Regions from separate parts of the Streptomyces sp. NPDC020299 genome, predicted to be linked through region 4. Evidence: riboswitches for the same ligand, from Rfam matches in the RefSeq annotation. Region 4 holds a riboswitch; each other region holds the start of a gene.
The links. Region 4 has a riboswitch for cobalamin ahead of ACH45E_RS15110 (CbtB-domain containing protein). Riboswitches for the same ligand answer to the same signal wherever they lie in the genome.

Region 1: it holds a riboswitch for cobalamin, as region 4 does, so the genes downstream of both, ACH45E_RS09630 (HoxN/HupN/NixA family nickel/cobalt transporter) here and ACH45E_RS15110 (CbtB-domain containing protein) in region 4, are expected to answer to the same signal.
Region 2: it holds a riboswitch for cobalamin, as region 4 does, so the genes downstream of both, ACH45E_RS13585 (prenyltransferase/squalene oxidase repeat-containing protein) here and ACH45E_RS15110 (CbtB-domain containing protein) in region 4, are expected to answer to the same signal.
Region 3: it holds a riboswitch for cobalamin, as region 4 does, so the genes downstream of both, ACH45E_RS42825 (cobalamin biosynthesis protein) here and ACH45E_RS15110 (CbtB-domain containing protein) in region 4, are expected to answer to the same signal.

Annotation. Positions count from the first base shown of each region.
Region 1 is NZ_JBIRWL010000003.1:380,294-384,756, forward strand. Features, by position in the region: gene ACH45E_RS09625 (nucleoside hydrolase) at 1-761, shown strand, start outside; gene ACH45E_RS09630 (HoxN/HupN/NixA family nickel/cobalt transporter) at 776-1,852, opposite strand; cobalamin riboswitch at 1,881-2,065, opposite strand; gene ACH45E_RS09635 (metalloregulator ArsR/SmtB family transcription factor) at 2,146-2,505, shown strand; gene ACH45E_RS09640 (glycoside hydrolase family 13 protein) at 2,829-4,463, shown strand, end outside.
Region 2 is NZ_JBIRWL010000004.1:471,085-475,547, forward strand. Features, by position in the region: gene ACH45E_RS13565 (MAB_1171c family putative transporter) at 1-42, opposite strand, end outside; gene ACH45E_RS13570 (hypothetical protein) at 42-614, opposite strand; gene ACH45E_RS13575 (XRE family transcriptional regulator) at 611-1,261, opposite strand; gene ACH45E_RS13580 (phosphotransferase) at 1,482-2,147, opposite strand; cobalamin riboswitch at 2,218-2,347, shown strand; gene ACH45E_RS13585 (prenyltransferase/squalene oxidase repeat-containing protein) at 2,460-3,692, shown strand; gene ACH45E_RS13590 (SCO2322 family protein) at 3,689-4,351, shown strand; gene ACH45E_RS13595 (energy-coupling factor transporter transmembrane component T) at 4,338-4,463, shown strand, end outside.
Region 3 is NZ_JBIRWL010000030.1:59,791-64,253, forward strand. Features, by position in the region: gene ACH45E_RS42815 (inorganic phosphate transporter) at 1-142, shown strand, start outside; gene ACH45E_RS42820 (hypothetical protein) at 180-407, shown strand; cobalamin riboswitch at 547-687, shown strand; gene ACH45E_RS42825 (cobalamin biosynthesis protein) at 803-1,744, shown strand; gene ACH45E_RS42830 (cobyric acid synthase) at 1,741-3,249, shown strand; gene cobN (cobaltochelatase subunit CobN) at 3,246-4,463, shown strand, end outside.
Region 4 is NZ_JBIRWL010000005.1:164,374-168,836, reverse strand. Features, by position in the region: gene ACH45E_RS15125 (hypothetical protein) at 1-170, shown strand, start outside; gene ACH45E_RS15120 (histidine phosphatase family protein) at 267-857, shown strand; gene ACH45E_RS15115 (CbtA family protein) at 939-1,691, opposite strand; gene ACH45E_RS15110 (CbtB-domain containing protein) at 1,713-1,934, opposite strand; cobalamin riboswitch at 1,971-2,115, opposite strand; gene ACH45E_RS15105 (acyltransferase) at 2,199-3,290, opposite strand; gene ACH45E_RS15100 (bifunctional YncE family protein/alkaline phosphatase family protein) at 3,593-4,463, opposite strand, start outside.

The sequences.
Region 1 (4,463 bases), on a different contig from region 4:
CCGAGCGGCCGCTGATCGAGCCGTCCCGCTCGGCCCGGCACGTGCACGGGCACGACGGTATGGGCGACCTGGGGCTGCCCGCGCCCACCCGGGCCCCGGCCGCCGTGGACGCGGTGACGCTGCTGCGCCGCGAGATCCTCGCCTCGCCCCGTCCGGTCACCCTGATCCCGACGGCCCCGCTCACGAACATCGCGCTGCTGCTGCGCACCCATCCGGAGGTGACCGGCAACATCGAGCGGATCGTGTTCATGGGCGGCGCGGTGGCCACCGGGAACGCCACGCCCGTCGCCGAGTTCAACGTCTGGCACGATCCGGAGGCGGCGGCGGTCCTGCTCACCGCGGGTGTGCCGATCACCATGTACGGGCTGGACGTCTTCCAGCGGGTCGTCGTCCCCGGCGTCCACGTACGACGGCTGCGGGCGAGTGCCGAGCCCGGCACCCGGCTGGCCGGCGAGCTGCTCGCGCACCGGCCGGCCACACAGGGCGGCTCCCCCGAGGCCGAGGCGGCGGGCGGCCTGGGTGACGCGGGCGCGGTCTGCGCGGTCGCCGACCCGGAGGGCATCACCACCCGGCTGCTGCCCGTCGAGGTCTGTCTCGCGCCCGGTCCGGGCCGGGGGCAGACGATCGTCGACCGCCGGCCCCGGCCTGGCGAGTCCGAGATCCACGAGGGCGTCCGTGAACAGGCCCTGGTGGACGTGGCGTTGGACGTGGACGTCGACCGGTTCGTGAAGCTGTACCTGGAGACGGTCGAGCGGCCGTAGGCGGAGCGGCGGGCTTACTGGTCGGTCGTGGCGGGGGCCGGGGTCTCGGTCTGGGGCTGAGGCGTCCAGCGTTCCTCGACCCTCGCCACCTTCCAGTACGCCACCGCCGCCGCCCACACCACCACGAACAGGCCGACGATGAGATAGCCGACGTTGCCGAGTTCGAGGCCGAGGAGTTCCATCGTGGCGATGACGAAGGCGACGGCGATGGACAGGCCGGTGATGGTGAGGTTGTAGAACACCTTGCGCACCGGGTTCGAGAACGCCCACTGGTAGGCGAAGTTCATGAACGTGCCGTCGAGGGTGTCGAACAGGCTCATCCCGGCGGCGAAGAGGAGGGGGAGGCAGAGGATCGCGTACCAGGGCAGGCCCGCCGCCGCGCCCGAGCCGGCCATCACCATCAGCGTGACCTCGGTCGCCGTGTCGAAGCCGAGGCCGAAGAGGAAGCCCAGCGGGAACATCTGGCCCGGGCGGGTGATGGACCTGGTGAGGCGGCCGAGGACGCGGTTCATGAAGCCCCGGGAGTCGAGGTGCTGTTCGAGCTCCTGCTCGTCGTACGAACCCGCCCGCATCGCCCGGAAGACGCGCAGGATGCCGAAGAGGGCGACCAGGTTGAGCGCGGCCACGAGATAGAGGAACGTGGCCGAGACCGTCGTACCCATGACGCCCAGCACCTGGTGGGTACGGGAGTTCTCGTTCATCACCCGGCCCGCCAGCTGTGTGCCGCCGGCGATCATCGCGGCAAGCAGGACCACGACGCTGGAGTGCCCGAGCGCGAACCAGAAGCCCACCGACACCGGCCGCTTGCCGTCCGCCATCAGTTTGCGGGTGGTGTTGTCGATCGCGGCGATGTGGTCGGCGTCGAAGGCGTGCCGCATGCCGAGGGTGTAGGCGGTGACGCCGAGCCCGATGCCGAAGGCATTGGAGCCGACCTCGTAGTGACCGGGGGCGACGAGGAGGAACAGGATGCCGAAGGCGACGACGTGGAGGGCGGCGATCACACCCATCAGCCCGGCGGTCTTGACGGTGTCCTCGCGCCGCCAGCGGAAGGAGGCGGCCTTGGTCTCGGGCCGGGTCTCGGGCAGGGTCATCCGGTTCACGCTCCAGCACCTCGTGGATCACTTCGTGAGCTGCCGTGGCCGGTCTCCTGGCTTACGGGTATGACGTCCTCCGTCCCTGCCTTCCCGGTCGTACGACCAGTGGCCCGGCGGGTGCCGGACGGGACGGGAACTCCCCGATCACAGTGGCGAGGGCCGCGTCGACATCGCATCGACTTCCCGAACACCACGGCCCGCCCACCGTAGGGGGGTGGGCAGTTGTCTGCAAAGCTGCGTACCTGCGCAGGTATTGAAGATCACAGAACCGCGCCTGCGAATATGACGGTATGCATCTCGTGCCTGCCGACCGCGCGGACCGTCGCACCATCGACGGTCACCGGGTGTGCGACGCCATCGCCGCGATCGGCGAACCCGGCCATGTGCGCGCCTGGGCCGACCGCTTCTCGCTGCTCGCCGACGCCAAGCGGCTCGCTCTGCTGCTCGCCCTGCACCGCACCGGCCCGCTCGCCGTGTCCGATCTGGCGATCGCGACGGGAATGAACGACCCCGCGGTGTCGCAGGCGCTCAGGCTGCTGCGGGCCGCGGGGGTCGTGGCGGGGGAGAAGGAAGGGCGGGTGGTCAGGTACCGGGTGGTGGACGCGGAGGTTCAGAGCCTGCTCAGCCACTGCGCGGCCGACGGAGGCTGACCGGCGAGTCGCGACGACGATGGCCGCGTCTCGCCTCCGGCGAGGCTGCCGGAGGCGCTGCCGCGAGCGTCGGGCGTCGGGGGTGGGGTCGACTCGGAGGCGGATGGGATCGGCGTGCCGGTGGATGTCACTTGCTCGGGCACTGCGCGGTCGACGGAGGCTGACCGGTGCGTCGCGAGGACGATGGCCGTGCCACCCGCGAGGAGCACCGCAGCGCCCCCGGCGGGCATGTGCCCGGAATGATCTACTCCGTGGAGTGTGAGGGTTCGCTTTCCCGGCAATGTGGACAGGCTCTCCCCGTCGTCCTTTCCGAGGGAGCCGCCGTGACCGACCTTTCGTCCAGGAATCCCGACTGGTGGCGCCAGGCCGTCATCTACCAGGTCTATCCCCGCAGCTTCGCCGACGCCGACGGCGACGGGCTCGGTGACATCCGGGGCATCGCCGAGCGCCTGCACCATGTGGCCGCGCTGGGCGTCGACGCCCTGTGGCTGAGCCCCTTCTATCCTTCCGAACTCGCCGACGGCGGCTACGACATCGCCGACCACCGGGACGTCGACCCCCGTCTCGGCACGCTGGACGACTTCGACGCCATGGTCGCCGAGGCCCACCGGCTGGGGCTGAAGGTCGTCGTCGACATCGTCCCCAACCACACCTCGCACCGGCACCCGTGGTTCCAGGAGGCGCTGCGCGCCGGGCCCGGTTCCGCCGCCCGCGACCGCTACGTCTTCCGCGCCGGGCGCGGCGAGCGCGGCGAACTCCCGCCCACCGACTGGCAGTCGGTGTTCGGCGGCAGCGCCTGGCAGCGGGTTCCCGACGGACAGTGGTACCTCCATCTGTTCGCCGCCGAGCAGCCCGACCTCAACTGGGACAACGAGGAGGTGCGCGCCGACTTCCGCACCACCCTGCGCTTCTGGTCCGACCGGAGTGTCGACGGATTCCGTGTCGACGTCGCCCACGGCCTGGCCAAGGACCTCACCGAGCCGCTGCGCGACGTCGGCGACCTCGACCCGACCGGGGAGGAGGCCCTGGAACACGTACCGCCGGGAAGCCACCCGTACTGGGACCGCGACGAGGTCCACGAGATCTACCGCGACTGGCGCAAGATCTTCGACGCCTACTCCCCGCCCCGCACGGCGGTCGCCGAGGCCTGGGTCCCGGATGCCCGACGCGCCCTGTACGCCCGCCCGGACGAACTGGGTCAGGCGTTCAACTTCGAGTATCTACAGGCGGGTTGGGAAGCGGACGAGCTGCGCCGCGTCATCACCGGCTCACTGGACACGGCCCGCACGGCAGGGGCCTCGGCCACCTGGGTCCTGTCCAACCACGACGTCGTACGCCACACCTCCCGCCTGATGCTCCCGCCAGGCACGGACGCCGACGCCTGGCTGCTCTCCGGCGGCCGGGCACCCGGCATCGACGAGGCGGCGGGGCTGCGCCGGGCCCGGGCGGCGACCCTGCTGATGCTGGCGCTGCCCGGATCCGCGTACGTCTACCAGGGCGAGGAACTCGGCCTGCCCGAGGTGGCCGGTCTGCCCACCGAGGTCCTCCAGGACCCGATCTGGGAACAGAGCGGTCATGTCCGCAAGGGCCGCGACGGCTGCCGGGTGCCGCTGCCGTGGACGGCCGGCGGCCCGTCGTACGGCTTCGGCGCGGCCGGCGCCTGGCTGCCCCAGCCGCCGGTCTTCGCCGCGTACGCGGTCCAGGCGCAGGACGGTGTCGAGGGCTCCACCCTGGAGTTCTACCGCAGGGCACTGCGCCTGCGCCGCAAGCTCCTCGAGGGCGAGTCGCTGACCTGGGCGCCGGACGCACCCGCCGGTGTCCTCCAGTTCGCCCGTTCGGACGGCTGGCGGTGCGTCACCAACCTCGGCGCCGAGCCGGTACCGCTGCCGCCCGGGGAGGTCCTGCTGAGCAGCACGCCGGTGCCGGACGGAGGCAACCTGCCGCCCGACACCACCGTG
Region 2 (4,463 bases), on a different contig from region 4:
CACGGCGTAGGCGAGGAACGAGCCGGCTATGTCCCAGCGCATCACAGGCCGCCGGCGTTGCCCAGCGACGACGACAGACGGTCGGTCAGGGTGTCCTGGGTCGTCCGGCCGGGCGCGGCCGAGGGGCCGACGACCTTGGCGTACTTGGCCGCCAGGCGCAGTCCGCACTCCTCGGCCTCCCACTCGGCCTCGGCGGTCGTGGCGGCCGGGGACCGCGTGGCCATGGCGACCACCCGCTCCCAGGGGATGTCCTCCTCGGCCCGGGACAGCAGCCGGCGCGCGGCGGCGGGCAGGCCGGCCGGGTAGTGGACGTCCAGGGTCTGGTAGTAGATGTGGCCGATCTCGTGCCCCGCGATGACGAACTTGTGCGCGCCGGGCGCGCGGTCCTCGACCACGACGATGTACTCGTCGTCCTTGGCGAAGGTGACCCCGGAGACGTCCAACTCCGGCGGGAAGGCGACGAACTTGAGCCGTACGGGGCGGTCCAGCCGCGGGCTGAGCGTGTCGCACACGGCGTGCAGGAACGCCTCGGGCCCGGTCGGCGGGGTCAGGGTGCGGGCGGTGTCGCGGACGAGCTGGGCGAGGAAGCGCTTCGGCGATCTTTTCCGGCTCACTGACGGTCCTTCGTGATGTCCGCGCTCGTGTCCGTGTTCCCGGCACCCGTGTCCGTGTTCCCGGCGCTCGGGTCCGTGTCCTCGGATGTGATGATCATCTCGGCCAGGTCGGCGAGCGTGGCGAGCTGACGGGGGTTCATCCGCGGGGCGCGCATGGCCAGTCGTACCAGTCCGCTCTCGCGCAGCCGCAGCAGCGGGTCGGCCTGCGCCTCCAGGCTCTGGAGCACCGGCAGGAGGGCCTCGTACAGGGCCTCCGGCTCGTCCGCGGTGAAGTATCCGGCGGGGAGGCCGAAGAACCTGCGCAGCCGGTCGGTGTGTTCCAGGCTCGGCATGCCGCTCTTGCGCCACTCGCTCAGCCACTGCCGGCTGGTGCCCGCGATCCTGGCCAGCTCGTCCAGCGAGTAGCGCTTGCCGTCCGGTCTGCGCCGGGTCTCGCGGATGAAGTCGAGCCGCTGCCGCACCCGTTGGGCCAGCCCGGTGTCGGGGGCGGCGCCGCCCGCGAGCAGTCGGGCGACCACCTCGGCGGGGATGCCGGTGCGGTACGAGAGGCCGGCCACGTCCAGGACCTCCGGTAGCCGGCCCGGCCGTTCGGTCAGCTCCCCGAGCCGGTCGAGCAGGCCGGCGAGCGGGGCGTGGGCGTCACTCACCGATGTCCCCCCTGGGCATGTCGTCGGTTTCGTGGCTGAGTTGACGCGAGGCTACCGGGTCGCCCGCCGGTCGAGAAGTGATGTCAATGACAGCTGCTGAATTAGGCAGCAATCGTTGACAGTTGAGGCTCGCGCGGGACAGGATCATGACGCCACCCGGCCCCGGCCCCGGGTGCCGCCTATGGGGGAGCGGCATCGGGGGTCGGGACAACCCGGGTCGTCAGCGGATGAGCGTCCGTACCAACTCCACGGCCTCCCCGAGGAGTTCGACCTCCCGTGCGCTCATCGTCGGATTGGCGGCGCGCCGCCGCCGCGCCTCGGTCAGCCCCGTCTCCGTCAGGCCGGACGGGGCGGCGAGCAAGGCGGTGAGCAGCGCGCGGGCCGGGGCGGCGAGGGCTTCGCCGCCGACGGCGACCTCGGCGAGGATCACCGCGGACATGCCCCAGTCGAGACCGGGCGGCCCGTCCTCGGCGTTGCTCCAGTCGATGACCCGGGGACCGTCCGGGGTGAGGATCACGTTGTCGGGGTGCAGGTCCAGGTGCAGGACGCGGGCGCCGGGGGCGGCGGAGTCCCGGGCGGGGACGGCGTGCAGCAGCCGCAGCAGCCGGGCGAGTTCCGCGCCCGCCTCGGCCGCGCCCAGCGAGCCGTCCAGGAGGGCGGCCAGCATGGTCGGTCCGGACAGCCGTTCCATCACCAGGTCGGTGCGCGAGCCGGACGGCCGCACCCGGGGCACCGGGTAGCCGTGCTCCCGTACGTACGCCATCACCGCGCCGTCCGCGGCGGCGTCCCCCCGGCCCGCCCGGTCGCGGCGCAGCACCCACGCCTCGTCGATCTCGTACACGTCGGCCGTCCGGCCGGAACCCAGCGGTCTCCCCGTCGGCAGCATGACGCGACCCTAGCCACCTCACACGGCCCCCTGACTCCCCTGACGCACAGCCGCCTCCCAGCCGCTGTCTACCGCCGGGTACAGTGTCCGGGCGTCATCACACCCGTACGGGGGGAAGCCGGTGCAATTCCGGCGCTGACCCGCAACCGTAAACCGTCACGACGGTGAGCCGGACTGCCCCGTACGGACGTTGACCGGCTCACGTGCGCGGCAACCCGCCGCGCGCGGCACCGTCGAGGTCTACGGAGCCGAGCCGCCCGGGGTGTCCCCGTGCTGCCCGTGCTCCCCCGCAGGGAGAGGCAGTAGCCGACCATGAACGTCCGCCGCAGCGCCGCGGTTCTCGCCACCGTCGGCGTCATAGCCGCAGCCGCGCCCGCCACGGCCGCGTCGCCGTCGCCCTCCCCGTCGACGGCGCTCCCGTCCGGGCTGTACGGCAGCACGGACCCGAAGTACGACGGCGTGTGGCGGCAGTCCCTCGCGCTGCTCGCCCAGCGCACGGCCGGTGTCCGGCCCGCCGCGAAGGCCATCGACTGGCTGGTCGGGCAGCAGTGCGCCGACGGGGGCTTCGCCGCCTACCGCCCGGACCCCGCCAAGTCGTGCGCGAAGACCTCCGCCCAGGCCGACACCAACAGCACGGCCGCCGCCGTACAGGCCCTGCACGCGCTCGGCGAGCACGAGGGGGAGGTCCACAAGGCCGCCGTCTGGCTGAAGGCGATGCAGAACGAGGACGGCGGCTGGAGTTACACGCCGGGCTCGCCCAGCGACACCAACTCCACCTCCGTCGTCATCGGTGCCCTCGCGGCGGCCGGCGAGCACCCCCTCCAGCTCCGTACCGAGGGCAGGACCCCGGCCGAACTGCTGGCCAAGTGGTCCATCCCCTGCGACGAGGACGGCGGCGGCGCCCTCGCCTACCAGCCGGACAAGAAGGGCAAACTGGCGGCCAACGCGGACGCGACGGCGGCCGGGGTGCTGGGCTCGCTCGGCAAGGGCTTCGTGACGACGGCCGGGAAGGCACCGGAGGAGGGCTACGTCTGCGCCAACTCCGACAAGCCGCTCGCCCCGCAGCAGATCGCCCGCAACGGCGCCGCCTACCTGGCGGACCAGACGCACGACACCGGCCACCTCACCTCCAGCCTCCCCGGCGCCAAGGACCAGCCCGACTACGGCAACACCGCGGACGCGGTCGTCGCCCTCGCCGCACAGGGCTGGGCGGATCAGGCGCAAAGGCCGTACGCCTGGCTGGAGAAGCACGCGGCGCAGTGGGCGAAGCAGTCCGGCCCCGCCGCCTACGCCGAGCTGATCCTCGCCGCGCACGCGATGGGCGCCGACCCGCACGACTTCGGCGGTACGGACCTGGTGCGGGCGCTCGACGCGACCGGACCGGCGCCGCAGACGGCGGCAACGGGACGGGCGACCGGCGCTGAGACCAAGCCGGCGAAGCACGACTCGGGGACGAAGGTGTGGTGGATCGTCGGCACCGGCCTCGTCGCCGGCATCGGCATCGGCTTCCTGCTCAGCGGCCGCCGCAGGAAGCAGCAGCCGTGATCGTCGTCCGCCGTGCCGGGGCGCCGCTCCTGGCCGCGCTCCTGGCCGCGCTCCTGTGCGTGGTGTCGGCCGGGCAGGCCCAGGCCACCGGCTACCGCTACTGGTCCTTCTGGGAGCGCACCGGCGGCCACTGGACGTACGCCACGCAGGGCCCGTCCACCGCGCGTCCCGCCGACGGCGACGTCCAGGGCTTCCGCTTCGCGGTGAGCGAGGACTCCGCCAGTGCGACGCGGCCACGCGGCACCGCGGACTTCGACGCGATCTGCGCCAAGGTGCCCGCACGGGAGGGCAGGAAGCGCATCGCCCTGGTCCTCGACTTCGGCACGGCCGCCGACGCCCCCTCCGGAGAAACCCCGCCCGGCCGCCGGACGGCCTGCGCGGCGGTCTCCGGCGACGGGACGACGGCGGACGCGCTGGCCGCGGTGGCCGGGCCGCTCCGCTACGACACCAACGCACTGCTGTGCGCGATCGACGGGTATCCGCGCAAGGGGTGCGGGGAGCAGGTGGCGGCGGGGAAGCCGGCCGAGGAACGGGCCGGGAGCAAGCCCTCGCACAGCACGTCGGACGGCCCGTCGGTGGGCCTGCCGGTGGGAGTGGGTGCCGTCGTGCTGCTGGGCGCGGCGGCGATATGGCGGGCTCGGCGCCGTGGCCGCGCGTAGCGTCCCCGCCCTGCACCCCGGTGCCTGGTGGCTGTGGTCCATAGGCCTGGGCACCGCGGCCACCCGCACCACCAACCCCCTCCTCCTCGCCCTCCTGATCACGGCTTCCGCA
Region 3 (4,463 bases), on a different contig from region 4:
GGCCGGCGTGATCACCACCGCGATCGCCGTCGTCACCCCGCCCCCGGTGGGTGTGGTGGCCGAGGACCTGTCGGCCACGATCCCGTCCCCTGCGGCACCCGTCGCCGCCGACCCGGCGACCCCGCCGGCCGCCGCCGTCTGATCCCGGGCACCCGGGCACCAAGAAAGCAGCCTCTGTTATGAAGATCGACTGGGCAGCCCTCGGCTCCGTCTTCGGCGTCAGCCTCGCGGTCACCGTCGGCCTGGTGGCCCTCTTCACCCTCGGCGTCCAGGGCCTGTCACGACGCGAACGCGCCGTCGCGCAGGGCGACTCGGCGGCGCTGGCCGTCACCGGGGCGTACGTGTGCTTCGCGGCGTGCGCGGCAGCGGTGGCCTACGGGATCTACCTGATCATGCACAAGGCCTGACCCAGGCCTCGAACAGGCTCCTTCCCGAAGACTTCGAAGTCTTCGGGAAGGAGCCTTTCGCATGCCGCCCCACCACCACCCGGGCTTCGATGTGGGCCTCAGCACACTCTCCCCGTGCAGGTCAACGGCAAGTTGACGGCCCTTCCGGGGCCGTGGTGGACTTCCGGAGCCATGTACGGCGGCAAGGGAGGAAGCCGGTGTGAATCCGGCGCGGTCCCGCCACTGTCACCGGGGTAGGTAGCCCCGGGAGCCAGGAACTCCCACCGCCGGTCTCGTCGAACCAGGGCGCGGACACCCTGAGTGAGGACATATCGCCATGCTCGCCTGCCGTTTGAGAGCGCAGGCTCTCAGGTACCGCACCAGATCGCTGCCCGCCCCCACGGCCGGCTGAGCCGATGCGTGCCGATCGCGTCTTCGCGTACGGCGCCGCCGCCGGCCTCCTCGGCGACCATCTGCTCGGTGACCCGCGGCGCGGGCATCCGGTGGCCGCGTTCGGGCGGGCCGCCGGTGCCGTCGAGCGGGTGCTGTGGCGGGACCACCGGGGGTGGGGCGCGCTGCACACCGCGGTGTGCGTGGGCGGTGCCGCCGGCCTGGGAGCCGTCGCCGCCGCGGCCGTACGTCCCTCCCGTGCCGCCTCCGTCGCGCTGACCGCCGCCGCCACCTGGGCCGTCGTGGGCGGAACCTCCCTCGCCCGCGAGGCCCGTGGCATCGGGCGTGCCCTGGAGGCCGGGGACGTAGAGGCCGCCCGGGCGCGGCTGCCGCACCTGTGCGGAAGGGATCCGCAGGCGCTCGACGCCGACGGGATCGCCCGGGCCGTGGTGGAGTCCGTCGCCGAGAACACCTCCGACGCGGTGGTGGGGGCCCTGGTGTGGGGAGCCGTGGGCGGGGTCCCGGGTCTGCTGGGCTTCCGGGCCGTCAACACCCTCGACGCCATGGTCGGGCACAAGTCGCCCCGATACCGGCGGTACGGGTGGGCCTCGGCCCGGCTGGACGACCTCGCGGGCTGGCCGGGGGCGCGGTTGACCGCCGTACTGGCCGCCGCGGCCGGGGACGACCGCCGCGGTGCCGTACGGGCCTGGCGGGCCGACGCGGACCGGCACCCGAGCCCCAACGCCGGGCCCGTGGAGGCGTCGTTCGCGGGGGCGCTCGGCGTGCGGCTGGGCGGGACGCTCTCGTACGGCGGGCGGGTGGAGCACCGGCCGGTGCTCCACCAGGAGGGACGCGCCGTCGCCGTGCCCGACATCGACCGGGCCGTACGGCTCTCCAGGCGCGTCGGTCTCCTGGCGCTCGGCGTCACCGCCGCCGCGCGCATCCTCGTGAAGGGACGTGGGAAATGAGCGGGGGTCTCCTCGTCGCCGGCACCACCTCCGACGCGGGCAAGAGCGTCGTCACGGCCGGGATCTGCCGCTGGCTGGTGCGGCAGGGGGTCAAGGTCGCGCCCTTCAAGGCGCAGAACATGTCCCTCAACTCGTTCGTGACGCGCCAGGGCGCGGAGATCGGGCGGGCACAGGCCATGCAGGCGCAGGCGTGCCGGGTCGAGCCGACCGCGCTGATGAATCCCGTGCTGCTCAAGCCCGGTGGGGAACAGAGCAGCCAAGTGGTGCTGCTGGGCAAGCCCGTGGGCGAGCTGAGCGCCCGTGGCTACCACGGGGGGCGCCAGCAGCGGCTGCTGGGGACCGTGCTGGAGTGCCTGGAGGAGTTGCGGGGCACGTATGACGCGGTGATCTGTGAGGGCGCCGGTTCGCCCGCCGAGATCAATCTGCGGCGGACCGACATCGTGAACATGGGGATCGCGAGGAACGCGCGGCTGCCCGTGCTCGTCGTCGGCGACATCGACCGCGGGGGCGTCTTCGCCTCCTTCTTCGGGACCGTCGCCCTGCTCTCCCCCGAGGACCAGGAACTCGTCGCCGGGTTCCTCGTCAACAAGTTCCGCGGCGACGTCTCCCTGCTGGAACCCGGCCTCGACATGCTGCTCGGGCTCACCGGGCGGCGGACGTACGGCGTGCTGCCCTTCCGGCACGGGCTCGGCATCGACGAGGAGGACGGACTGCGGGTGTCTTTGCGGGGCACGGTCCGCGAGTCGAACACCGCCCCGCCCGTCGGCGAGGACGTGCTGCGGGTCGCCGTGTGCGCGATCCCGCTGATGTCCAACTTCACGGACGTGGACGCGCTGGCCGCCGAACCGGGTGTCGTGGTGCGGTTCGTGGACCGGCCGGAGGAACTGGCCGACGCCGACCTCGTGGTGATCCCGGGGACGCGGGGCACGGTCCGGGCCCTGGAGTGGCTGCGGGAGCGGGGGCTTGCCGAGGCGCTCGTCCGCAGGGCCGCCGAACAGCGGCCCGTGCTCGGCATCTGCGGCGGCTTCCAGATCCTCGGTGAGCACATCGAGGACGAGGTCGAGTCGCGCGCCGGGCAGGTACACGGCCTCGGGGTCCTTCCCGTCCGCGTGCGGTTCGCCCGCGAGAAGACCCTCACCCGGCCTGTCGGGGAAGCCCTCGGCGAGCCGGTCGAAGGATACGAGATCCATCACGGGGTCGCCGAAGTGACGGGCGGGATTCCCTTCCTGGACGGTTGCCGGGTCGGCCAGACCTGGGGCACGCACTGGCACGGTTCGCTGGAGTCGGACGGCTTCCGGCGGGCCTTCCTGCGCGAGGTGGCGGCCGCCGCGGGCCGCCGCTTCGTACCGGCCCCCGACACGTCGTTCGCCGCGCTGCGCGAGGAGCAGCTCGACCGGCTCGGCGATCTGATCGAACAGCACGCGGACACGGACGCGCTCTGGCGGCTCATCGAGTCGGGCGCGCCGCAAGGACTGTCCTTCATTCCACCGGGAGCGCCCGTATGAGCACAGTGTTGTTGTTGTCGACCGCCGACACCGATCTGCTGGCGGCGCGGGCCTCCGGCGGGTCGTACCGGATCGGCAACCCGACCCGGGTGGACGTGGCGGGCGAGCTGCCGTCGCTCCTCGCGGGCGCCGACATCGCCGTCGTACGGCTGCTCGGCGGCAAGCGCGCCTGGGAGGACGGGCTCGCCACGCTGAAGGCCTCGGGCGTCCCGACCGTCCTGCTCGGCGGCGAGGCCGTGCCCGACGCCGAGTTGATGGCCGAGTCGTCCGTGCCCGCCGGTGTCGTGGCCGAGGCGCTCAGGTACCTCGTGGAGGGCGGCCCGGAGAACCTGACCGAGCTCGCCCGGTTCCTGTCCGACACCGTGCTGCTGACCGGTGAGGGGTTCGTCGAGCCGCGGAAGATGCCCGAGTACGGTGTGCACGGCTCCCGTACGCTCCAGGACGGCCGCCCGACCGTCGGCGTGCTCTTCTACCGCGCCCACGAACTGAGCGGCAACACCGCCTTCGTGGACACCCTGTGCGACGCGATCGAGGCGCGGGGCGCCAACGCCCTGCCCGTCTACTGCGGTTCGCTGCGCGGGGCGGACGCGGGGCTGTACGAGATCCTCGGCAAGGCGGACGCCCTGGTGGCCACCGTGCTCGCCGCGGGCGGCACGCACGCCTCGCAGGCCTCGGCGGGCGGTGACGAGGAGTCCTGGGACATCGGGGCGCTCGCCGACCTGAACATCCCCGTGCTGCAGGGCCTGTGCCTCACCTCGTCGCACGCGGCCTGGGACGAGTCCGATGCCGCCCTCTCCCCCATGGACGCGGCGATGCAGGTGGCGATCCCGGAGTTCGACGGGCGGATCGTCACCGTGCCGTTCTCCTTCAAGGAGCAGGGCCCCGACGAGGTGCCGGTGTACGTGGCCGACCCCGAGCGGGCCGGGCGCGTCGCCGGGATCGCCGTACGCCACGCCCAGTTGAGGCACAAGGCCAACGCCGACAAGAAGGTCGCGCTGGTCTTCACCGCCTATCCGACCAAGCACTCCCGGGTCGGCAACGCGGTGGGCCTGGACACGCCGGCCTCGGCGGTACGGGTGCTGGACGCCCTCAGGGATGCCGGGTACGGGGTCAGCGAGTACCCCGACAACGGGGACGAGCTGATCCACCGCCTCATCGAGGCCGGCGGGCACGACGTCGAGTGGCTCACGGAGGAGCAGCTGGCCGCCGCGCCC
Region 4 (4,463 bases):
ACTGGGTCGACGCCGGCAACGGAGTCATGGTTTCCACCAGCATCTTCGAGAACGAGGCGGGGGCCGACGAATCGATCAAGAGGGCGGCCGTCTTCGTACGGGACCACCTCGCGCCGCTGCTCCCCAACCCTCCCGAGGTCATGTCCGGCCAGGTCGTGGCTTCCGTATGACGCAGATCGGCGACGCGCGACGGGGCACCTCCCTGTTATGTTCGCGGCCGGGGCGGGCGATCCGCGTCCCACGCCGACCGCAGGAGGAGCAGCCACGTGACGAGCCGTGTCACCTTCGTGTCGGCCGCGACGAGCCCGTCGCTGCGTCAGGCCCGCTTCTACGACGGCGACTCGCTGGACGGCGTCGGGGCGGCCCGCGCCCGGTCGGCGGCCGGGTCGTTGCCCGCGCCGGCCCGGGTGTCCGCGTCTCCGAGTGTGCGCTGTCGGGAGACGGCGGTGGCGCTCGGTCTCGAGGCCGTTCAGACGCCGGAGTTGCGGGGTCTGGACGTGGGCCGCTGGCGGGGCAGCACTCTTGACGAGGTGGCGGCTGCCGAGCCGGAGGCGGTGGGCCAATGGCTCGCAGACCCCGGCTGGGCAGCCCACGGTGGGGAGTCGGTGCGGGACGTGTGCGAGCGGGTCGGGCGCTGGCTGGACGCCGCACAGGACACGGACGGCCGTACACTCGCCGTGGTCGAGCCGGAAGTCGTACGGGCCGCGGCCGTTCATGTACTGGGCCTGCCCGCATCGTCCTTCTGGCGGCTGGACGTACCGCCGCTGACGGCCACGGAGCTCAGTGGCCGGGCCGGACGGTGGAATCTGCGGCTCGGGCAGCCGCTGGCCGCGTCGGACACCGTCCCGGCGCGCTGAGGCCGTACGGGCGCGTCCCGCCCTGCACGAGAGGGGGCCCTCGGAAGGTTTCCGAGGGCCCCCTCTCGTATCCCGAAGCGTTCAGTTCGAGGCGGGAACTCTCCGCCCCGACGGGGCTGCCGCGGGCTTGGGATTCAGCTGCCGCTCGGCCAACTCACCGAAGAGCAGGCCGAATCCGCCCCACAGGACGGTCTGGATGGCCAGGGCCGACAGACGGAACCGCCACAGCAGGGTGGCCGGGAAGTCCTTCGGCACCTCGTTGATCGCCGGCAGGAACGCGTACGCCAGACCGATCACGACGACGAACACGGCCGCCGCGACCACCGTCGCCCACCAGGTGCCCAGGCCGGGCGCCAGGCGCTTGCCCAGTATGGTGGCGCCGATCGCGAGAAGGACGCTGAGCACCATCATCAGGAAGTACAGGGTGGTCCGCTTGCCGATGGTGTCGGGCTCACCGACGGACGGCGGGTTGGCCGGGTACTTCAGGAACGGTACGACGTACACGGCGAGCAGCGCGCAGCCGGACAGCAGCAGCGCCGTCGCACGCGGGCCGAAGCGGCCGATCCGGCCCAGCGCGAAGCAGTACGCGAGCGCGGCGATGCCACCGAAGGCGACCCCGTAGACCAGGACGCCGGTGGCGAGCCCGGCCGTGGACTGCAGGGAGCGGGAGACGACCTCCATCTCGTGCTCATGGGAGTGGGCGTCCTCGAAGCTGATCGCCTTGTCGACACTCGGCTCACCGAGAAGGTAGGCGGCGACCAGGGCGAGCACGCCGGCGGCCAGGCCGGCGAGCATGCCCCGCACGAGGAGATTTCTTACCGTTGCGGAATTCATGGGCGTGCGGCGTCCCTCGCGTCAGTGGCAGGGGAAGCCGAGCAGGTGGCGGGCGTCGTGCACCCACTCGTGGACGTCCGTGCCGCTGAGCACGGAGGTGGCGCCCTGCTCGGCGCCGACGAAGTACAGCAGGACGAGCATCAGGATGCCGAAGAAGACCGCCCAGGGGGCTATCGCCTTCAGCGGCAGCGTGGCGGGCACGGCGGGAGTGGTGGCTGTCGGCTGGGCGACGGTCTGCGCCATGGCAGAACCTCCTCCGGGAGTTCGCGTCCCATTTCGGTGGTGCACAGGACGACGGCCACGGGTCTGACTTGCCGGACACCCCGAAGGGCGTCTGGCATACAGTGGCGCGACCGTGCCGGATTCCCACCGGCTTCCGTCTCGCCGTCGTCAATATCGGACAGACCGTACCGCGTGACGCGGACACGGCCAAGACCGCACCACCCGGCGTGATCTTCCTCTCGAGCCGCGCGGCCGGCCGCACACGGGGCAGGCGGGTCAGGCGGGTCAGCCGTGCCGGCGTGAGCGGGCCGCCGAGAGCATGGACTTCCAGGATCGGTTTCGTTTGAAGGGCATCTCGAAGAGCTCTGCGAACAGCCAGGCCGACAGGATCGAAGCGGGCAGCCCCAGAACCACCGTGAAACAGAACGTGGGCAGTCCGGCCGATACGTAATCCGGGGCGATTTTCCGAACGATGACCATGACGATCGGCAGATGAATGAGGTAAAGGCTGTACGAGAAGTCGCCGAGGCCGCGCATGGGCCGCGTGGCCAGAAGCCGCATCACAGAGACGGGACGCCCGGTGGCGATCGCCGCCAGAAACATGGTCATGGCGGGCGCGACGGCGAGATCCACCCAGAAGTAGTGCTTTATTGTCCAGGTCGATCCCTGGACAACTATGAGCAATATCAGCGGCATGACGGCCACAGCGGCGAACCAATGCCAGGGCATGCGCCGTACCTTTTCCCGCGCGACAATGATTCCCGCGCCGACCAGACCGGCAACGAATACGGGCGCGAGATTCGGGGCAAGCCAGTTGTCACCCTCGACGGGTAACGAGTTTTCCGCCAACAGCCCGCGCAGGGCCACGAGTAGTGTCACGCCCGTGACCAGGAGTACCGCTCCCAGCCGTCGCCGGACGAACAGCAGCAAGGGAAAGACGAGATAGAGCTCCGCCTCCACGGCGATCGACCAGAACGCACCATTCGGCGTGCGAGCCGTGAACACATCCTGGGCCACCAGCCCATACACGATGATTGTTCTGAGGTTCGGCGGCCCATGATGGGAGGCGGGCACGACAAAGTAACCGACCACCGTGCTGAATGCGAGTGCGGCCCAATACGGCGGAAGGATTCGCCAGGCGCGACGCCGCAGGAACCGTGCGACACCGCCCTGTCGCCACCCGTGACGTGCCGGGGAAATAGCCAGCGAGAAACCGGACAGCACGAGAAAGAAGACGACGGCGAGACGCCCGTACATCAGCCAGCCCAGCCAGAACGGTCCCGAGTTCCTGGGAAACCCGGGAAAGGCCAGCAGCCAGCAATGAAAAAGGACCACATACAGTGCGGCCATACCGCGGAGCCCGTCGAGCCCCGGCACATGAATACCGCTGTTGACTTTGCTCCCCCCGCCCCCCTGCCGTACCAGGACGGCTATGTCAGACTCGCTGCTGACGGGACGGCTCGATAATGATGAAATTGTTCGGCCCTTCCTCTCGGCGCCGCGTTGAAGCGCACGTAGCCACCGCTCACGGTCCGGATGACACAGCGCCACCCGCGGTGACTCATACGTCGCACACAGCGAGGGAGTTCAATGCCGCACGCCCGGAGGCCGAGCCCGAGCACGGCGACGCCCCTGGCCGTCGGTGACGCCGGCCAGGGGCGTCTCAGGGGCGTGTCAGGTCAGCCGTCGGACTCGGGTGACGGGATGTAGGCGCCCGGCACGTCGTTGGGCGCGTAGACCTTGCCGTCGCCGGGGTACGGCTTGGTCCAGTTGTGTGTCTGGTACCAGGTGTAGCGGTTCATCTGCGTGGGGTTCGCGTAGTCGGGGACGGCCTTCGGGCCGGTCAGCCGCTGGTGCGACGCCCAGGTCTTCCACTGCGCCGCGAGCCCCCGCTGGGCCGCGGGCACCGCCGCGGACGTCGGCGCTGCCGCCGCCTTGGTGTCCTGGGGCGCCGGGGTGTCGGAGCCGCAGGAGGGCTGGGGGTTCACGCCGAGGGTCAGCGAGGTCCGGTTGGGCACCGCCGTGAACGGCGCGTTGTCCGCCTTCCGGGTGAACGCCCCGTACATCGGCGTGGCCGCGCTGTCCTTCTGGTTCATCGGGTGGATCCCGAGGATCTGCTCGATGGTGCGCATCATCGTGATCTGCGAGTAGTAGTGGTCGTCGACGGTGCCGCGCTTGGCCCAGGGGCTGATGATCTGGACCGGCGCCCGGTGGCCGTCGACGTGGTCGAGGCCGTTCTGGGAGTCGTCCTCGACCACGAAGATCGCCGAGTCCTTCCAGTACGTGCTGTGGGAGATCTCGTCGACCATCCTGCCGACCGCGAGGTCGTTGTCCGCGACCTCGGCGGACGCGTTCGCCGGACCACCGGTGTGGTCGTTGGAGAACCAGAACATGTTCAGGTTCGCCGGACCGTCCTTCTCGAAGTCCTGCTTCCAGATCTGGTACTTGTAGACGTCCGGGACGTCGAGGTCGAACAGCGGGAAGCCGGGCACCGCCACCTTGTTGAGCGACGGGATCGCCGAGCCCGTCTTGATGGGGTAGGCGGTCTGC